Pyxidicoccus xibeiensis: one gene and its partner. The protein of the gene in region 2 interacts with the protein of the main gene of each other region in a pairwise test. Links are inferred from orthologs where the notes say so. Each region holds a gene or a part of one and is shown on either strand. Other genes may lie near its edges. The genes, in order: gyrA and gyrB.

Region 1 (3,665 bases), 800 kb from region 2 along the record:
CTGGCGGCCTTCGAGAAGGCCAGGGAGAAGGACCCGGAAGGCCCCATCGGCACCGAGGCCGAGCGGCTGGCCGCCCCCCTGCGTCCCCAGGGTTCCACGCGCACCGCCTAGGCCCCTTCTGGTGCCTTCCAGACAGGCCCTCCAGGGTGCCTTCCGAGGCCCCCCGGAGGGCCTCTTTTTTCGTACCGGATGCGGGCTGAAAAGGGTACCTCCGAGCGTTCAGAATGGGGCGCTGGAACGCCCTGAATGGACCCCTTTCCGAAGCCTCCGGACATCCAGGCCCTCACCCCCTTGTTTCCCCTGTTGACGTAGGGAAATCCGGGGGTTACGAACGCTCATCCACTGGATGGCGGCCCCTTGCTGGGCCCCTCCTCGACACTTCCCAGAGCTCATGGCTGACGACACCACCGACAAGCCGGCAACGCCCCCCGCGCCTCCGCCTCCTGGCAGCGCCGGGGAACTCATTCCCGTCAACATCGAAGACGAGATGCGCCGTTCGTATCTCGACTACTCGATGTCCGTCATCATCGGGCGCGCGCTGCCCGACGTGCGTGACGGCCTCAAGCCCGTGCATCGCCGCGTGCTGTTCGCGATGAACGACCTCGGCAACCTCCACAACCGCGCCTACAAGAAGAGCGCGCGCGTGGTGGGCGACGTCATCGGCAAGTACCACCCGCACGGCGATGCCTCGGTGTACGACGCCATGGTGCGCCTGGCGCAGGAGTGGAGCCTGCGCTACCTCCTGGTGGACGGCCAGGGCAACTTCGGCTCGGTGGACGGCGACTCGCCGGCGGCCATGCGCTACACGGAAGTGCGCATGGAGCGGCTGGCGGAGGACCTGCTGGCCGACATCGACAAGGACACGGTGGACTTCGGTCCCAACTACGACGACTCGCTGGAAGAGCCGCTCGTCCTCCCGTCGAAGTTCCCCAACCTCCTGGTCAACGGCAGCAGCGGCATCGCGGTGGGCATGACCACCAACATCCCGCCGCACAACATGACCGAGGTCATCAACGGCACCCTGCACCTCATCGACAATCCCGAGTGCACCGTCCGCGACCTGATGGAGTTCATCACGGGTCCGGACTTCCCCACGGCCGCCATCATCACCGGCCGCGAGGGCATCGTCCGGGCCTATGAGACGGGCCGCGGCCAGCTCACCGTCCGCGCGCGCGCGGAAATCGAGACCTCCAAGCGGGCGGACCGTGAAGCCATCATCTTCACGGAGATTCCGTTCCAGGTGAACAAGGCGCGGCTCATCGAGAAGATCGCCGACCTGGTGCGCGAGAAGAAGCTGGAAGGCATCAGCGACATCCGCGACGAGAGCGACCGCCAGGGCATGCGCATCGTCATCGAGCTCAAGCGCGATGCGATTTCGCAGGTGGTGCTCAACAACCTGTTCCAGATGACGCCGCTGGAGACGACGTTCGGCTGCGTCATGCTGGCCATCGACGGCGGGCAGCCGCGCACGCTGAACCTGAAGCAGATGCTCGACAGGTTCGTCGCCCACCGCCGCGACGTGGTGACGCGCCGCAGCCGCTACGAGCTGCGCAAGGCGCTGGCGCGCATGCACATCGTCGAGGGCCTGCTCGTCGCACAGGACCTCATCGACCTGGTGGTCAGCCTCATCCGCGCGTCCAGGGACCCGGACGAGGCGCGCTGGGGCCTGATGAACATCCTGTCGCCCGCGCTCTACGAGCACGAGCGCTTCGCCAGCCTGCCGCGCATCGACTACGCGAAGGCGAAGGCGCAGATGGAGATGCTCGTCTCGCGCGCGCGCAACGAGGAGCCGAGCTATGGCGGCCTCGCCCACAAGTACGAGGGCGCGGGTTTCAGCCAGGAGCAGGCGCAGAACATCCTCGAGATGCGGCTGCAGCGCCTCACGGGCCTGCAGCGCGAGGAGCTGTTCCGCGAGCTCATCGCCCTGATTCGCGACATCACCCGGCTGCAGGACATCCTGGCCAACGAGCGCAGCCTGCTCACCGTCATCAAGACGGAGCTGATGGAGATTCGCGACCGCTACGGCGACAAGCGCCGCACGGAAATCACGGGCGCGGTGGACGAAATCACCAGCGAGGACCTCATCGCCGAGGAGACGATGGTGGTCACGCTGTCGCACACCGGCTACGTGAAGCGCTCGCCGCTGAGTGAGTACCGGGCGCAGAAGCGCGGTGGGCGCGGCAAGACGGGGGCGGCGACGAAGGAAGACGACTTCGTCAGCAAGCTCTTCGTGGCGAGCACCCACGCGTTCCTGATGCCGATTACCACCAAGGGCAAGCTGTACTCGCTCAAGGTGCACCAGATTCCGCAGGCCAGCCGCACGTCGCGCGGCAAGGCCATGGTGAACCTGGTGCAGTTCGGCGAGGGCGAGCGGCTGGCGCAGGTGCTGGTGACGCGGGACTTCCCGGAGAACCGCTACGTCTTCTTCGTCACGAAGAAGGGCGTGGTGAAGCGCACGGACCTGAGCGCGTTCGAGAACGTCCGCTCCAGCGGCATCATCGCGCTGGGCATCGACGACGGGGACGAGCTGGTGTCGGTGATGATTACCGACGGCAGCAAGGACATCCTGCTGTCGACGGCGTCGGGCATGAGCATCCGCTTCCCGGAGGAGGAGGTCCGCTCCATGGGCCGGCAGGCCTACGGCGTGAAGGGCATCACGCTGGAGGACGGCGACGAGGTGGTGGGCGCGGACATGGTGGAGAAGGACACCGCCATCCTCACGGTGACGGAGAACGGCTACGGCAAGCGCACGCTGGAGGCCGAGTACCGGCAGCAGGGCCGCGGCGGCAAGGGCATCATCGACATCAAGACCACCGAGCGGAACGGCAAGGTGGTGGGCCTGCTCCAGGTGAAGGACTCGGACGAGGTGATGCTCGTCACCAACGGTGGGATGCTCATCCGCATGCGGGTGAAGGAGATCTCCACCATCGGCCGCAACACGCAGGGCGTGCGGCTGATTGCCCTGGAGAACGAGCAGGAGAAGGTGATGGCCATCTCCAAGCTCCCCGAGGGCGAGACGTCCGAGGACGAGGAGACCGTGTCCCCGGTCGAGGTCAGCGCCTCGGCCGAGGGCGGCGCTTCCGAGGAGGCGGCTTCCACGGAAGAGACTGCTCCGGCGGAGGGCGCCGACGGCGGCGAGGACTCCGGCACGGAGGGCTCTGGAGAGCCCGAGCAGGGCTGATGCTTCGGGCACAGCCCGGCTGAGGTGCTGACAGCGCCCCTCTCCCGCTTCCGGGAGGGGGGCGTTTCAGTTGGGGGAGGGGAAGGGAGGGGCGGGCTCACCGCCGGAAGGAATGTTCATTCCTTGAGACCGGGCGGCCGGAGAGGCCCGCAGGTGGACGCTTCCGACCATGCCCTCGGGTCGGCTTACCGGTGGAAGGAATGTTCATTCCGCGGAGGGCCAGCGGACGGATGCAGCCAGTTCCACCCTTGGGCTGGCTTCTCGCCGGAAGGAACCTTCATTCCACGAGGCGAGACCCATCCCACCGAGGGGCGTCGGCTCCCCTCGCGGGTTGGCTTCGCGCCGGAAGGAACGTTCATTCCACGGGCCTGTCCCGCCCGGGGGCAGACAGAACGGACACCGCCGACCGGGCATGTCACTGGTCTGTTGCCCATGGCGACCAGGAAGGACGCTCCTGGCTTGGGCCAGCCTCCCTGTCCGTGCG
Region 2 (3,357 bases):
GGCGCGCGGAGGCCGGCGGCCTCACCGCGTCAGAGGGGCCCGCGAAGGCGGACAAGGGCGCAGCGAAGACACAACCCACCACCAGGGCCTTCAGCGGGCGCATTCCGCCCGCTGGCCACGTAGACAGCTTTCGCATGTGTCGGTGCTCCTTGACGTCGAGTGCCAGCCCGCGTCCGTCAACGACGCGCCGCCCCTACCGCACCCATGCCACCGGCAACCGCCCCTGCCACGCCGATGCTCGCGTGCGGCCCGTGTCGCTTTCTCCGTGCTACTGCATCCCTTGATACCGGAAGAGTCTGACAATCACGTGGAAAGCAGGAAGCATGTCTAAGGCAGACATTATTTACGTGTCAACCAATGCAACAATGTTTCGTCTGCACCGTGGTTTTCCACCGGACCACGCCAATTCCTTGCAACTTCTCCCAAAGACATAGTGGATACCCCGTAGCCACGGAGCCGGTGTCGTGAGACGTCGCCTGCGACAAATGACAACGGAGAGGGGGAGAAAGCTTCGGCCGGAAAAGCAAAAAGCCCCCGGTTCGCGAGGAACCAGGGGCCTTCTGTCACGACCTGCGCCGCGGACGCGGACTCAGATGTCCAGGTTCTGCACGTCCAGCGCGTTGCGCTCGATGAACTCGCGGCGCGGCTCCACCGCCTCGCCCATCAGCAGCGAGAAGATTTCGTCGCTCTCCACCGCGTCCTCCACCCGCACCTGGAGGAGCGTGCGCGTGGCCGGGTTCATGGTGGTGTCCCAGAGCTGCTCCGGGTTCATCTCGCCCAGCCCCTTGTAGCGCTGCAGGCCCAGCCCCTTCTGCGCGTCCTTGCGCACCGCGGCCAGCACCTCCTGCACGGTGAACGCCGTCACCTCGCCGCCGTCCACGCGGACCTTGTAGGGCGCGCGGCCCAGCGCCTGGAAGGCGTCACGCAGGCCCACCAGCTCCAGGTACTCGGGAGACGACAGGAAGGCGTGGTCGAACACCGTGTCCCGCATGGCGCCGTTCACGTCGGTGTGGAACACCAGCTTCTTCGTGAGGTGCTCCGGGTCCTGCACCAGCGCGTGGCGCACGCGGCCCAGCACGTCCGGCATCCGCCGCTCGAAGTAGGCGTAGACGTCCTTCACGGCCGTCTCCATGGCCGCGTCGTCCGCCAGCGTCTCCGCCGTCACCCGCGTGGCCTGGAGCAGCGCGTCCACCACCCGCGCGTCGCGCCGCTTCGCCTGCTTCTCCAGGCGCTCCTCGTACGTAATCACCTTCTCCAGCAGCGACTTCAGCTCGGCGCCGCCCAGCTCGCCATCCGGCGTCAGCACCCGCGAGTGCTCGGACGCGGCCTTGAGCAGGTACTCGTTCAGCGCGCGCTCGTCCTTGACGTACATGTCCTTCTTGTTGCGCGTCACTTTGTAGAGCGGCGGCTGGGCGATGTAGAGGTAGCCCTTCTGGAGCAGCTCCGGCATCTGCCGGAAGAAGAACGTCAAGAGCAGCGTGCGGATGTGGCTGCCGTCCACGTCTGCGTCCGTCATCAGGATGATGCGGTGGTAGCGCGCCTTCTCCGGATCGTAGTCCTCGGCGCCGATGCCCGTGCCCAGGGCGGTAATCAGCGTCACGATTTCGGCGCTGGTGAGCATCTTCTCGAAGCGCGCCTTCTCCACGTTGAGAATCTTGCCGCGCAAGGGGAGGATGGCCTGGTTGCGCCTGTCGCGGCCCTGCTTCGCGGAGCCGCCTGCGGAGTCACCCTCGACGATGTAGAGCTCGCTCTCGTGCGGGTCCTTGCTCTGGCAGTCCGCGAGCTTGCCCGGCAGGCCGCCACCGTCCAGCACGCCCTTGCGGCGCACCGTCTCGCGCGCCTTGCGCGCGGCGATGCGGGCCCGGCAGGCGTCGCCAATCTTCGCCGCGACCTTCTTGGCGACCATCGGCGTCTCTTCCAGGAACGTGGCGAGCTGGTCGTTCACCATCTGCTCGACCAGGCCCTTCACCTCGCTGTTGCCCAGCTTCGTCTTCGTCTGCCCCTCGAACTGGGGGTTGGGCAGCTTGACGGAGATGACGGCGGACAGGCCCTCGCGGGCGTCCTCACCCGTGGGCGTCTCCTTGAGGTCCTTCCAGAGGCTGCCCTTCTCCGCGTAGCTGTTCAGCGTGCGCGTCAGGGCCGCCTTGAAGCCGGACAGGTGGCTGCCACCCTCGTGGGTGTTGATGTTGTTGGCGAAGGTGTAGATGCGCTCGTCGTAGCCATCGTTCCACTGCATGGCGATTTCGAGCGTCACGCCCTCCCGCTCCGTCTTGAAGGAGATGGGCTTCTCGTGCAGCACCTCCTTGGACTTGTTGAGGTACTCCACGAACGAGGCGATGCCGCCGTCGAACTTGAAGTCGTGCTCCTTGTTCGAGCGCTCGTCGCGGATGGTGATGTGCAGGCCGGCGTTGAGGAACGCCAGCTCGCGCAGCCGCTGGCTGAGCGTCTCGAAGTTGAAGTCGGTGGTCTCCATCACCGTCATGTCCGGCTTGAAGGCGATGTGCGTGCCGCGCTTGTCGGTGGTGCCCACCTCCTGCGGCGGCGACACGGGGAGGCCCTGCTGATAGGCCTGCTCGAACACCTTGCCGTTGCGCTGGACGCGGACCTTGAACCACTCGGAGAGGAAGTTCACGCACGTGACGCCCACGCCGTGAAGGCCGCCGGAGACCTTGTAGGCCCCGTTGCCGAACTTGCTGCCGGCGTGCAGCTCCGTGAGGACGACCTCCAGGGTGTCCTTGTTGGGGAACTTGGGGTGCGGGCCCACGGGGATGCCACGCCCGTTGTCCTGCACGCTCAGCGAGCCATCCACGTGGATGACCACCTCGATGTCCGTGCAGTGGCCCGCGAGGGCCTCGTCCACCGAGTTGTCCACGACCTCGTACACGAGCTTGTGGAGCCCGTAGGTCATGGTGTCGCCGATGTACATGCCGGGGCGCTTGCGGACTGCCTCGCGGCCCTCGAGCTTGGTGATGCTGTCCGTCCCATAATCCACGGGCGGCGGAGCGACCGCCGGACTGGTAGCGGGGGTCTTTTCCATTCGAAACTGTCCTTGGGAAAAGGAGCTTTGCGACAGGCTCGTGCCTAGCACCTCAGGGCACACCGAACAAGGGCAACGAGGCCTCGCAAAGCTGCGTAAACATTCATGAAAATCGCCTGGCCGCCCCCTCGGGAGGCCGTCCCGCCAGGCGGGAGTCTCAGGAGTCCAATCGCGGCGGCGGAAGCCGGTCCTCCAGCGCCGAGATCAACTCTTCGAAAACAGCCTTGCGGGCGAATAGATGCCGGGTGACGAGCACCCTTCCCTCTTCTCCCAGGGACAGCGCGAGCACGTTCCCCCTGCGGCCGAGCCGGCGGACGGAA

Evidence for each region.
Region 1: the proteins of gyrB (region 2) and gyrA interact in binary tests that used the Escherichia coli proteins (3 or more experiments, as listed by UniProt). The link is inferred for Pyxidicoccus xibeiensis from one-to-one orthologs.

The regions. Positions count from the first base shown.
Region 1 is NZ_JAJVKV010000001.1:464,687-468,351, reverse strand. What follows is about bases 30-3,381. They hold gyrA (DNA gyrase subunit A), read left to right. Parts: upstream 30-391; coding sequence 392-3,181; downstream 3,182-3,381. Other genes in these bases: LXT23_RS01850 (tetratricopeptide repeat protein), read left to right, coding at 30-111. Also shown: more of LXT23_RS01850, read left to right, coding at 1-29. UniProt on the Escherichia coli protein: A type II topoisomerase that negatively supercoils closed circular double-stranded (ds) DNA in an ATP-dependent manner to maintain chromosomes in an underwound state.
Region 2 is NZ_JAJVKV010000001.1:1,267,706-1,271,062, forward strand. The notes cover bases 314-3,357. They hold gyrB (DNA topoisomerase (ATP-hydrolyzing) subunit B), read right to left. Parts: upstream 3,038-3,357; coding sequence 590-3,037; downstream 314-589. Other genes in these bases: LXT23_RS05115 (hypothetical protein), read right to left, coding at 3,195-3,357. Outside these bases: LXT23_RS05105 (S8 family serine peptidase), read right to left, coding at 1-136. UniProt on the Escherichia coli protein: DNA gyrase negatively supercoils closed circular double-stranded DNA in an ATP-dependent manner to maintain chromosomes in an underwound state.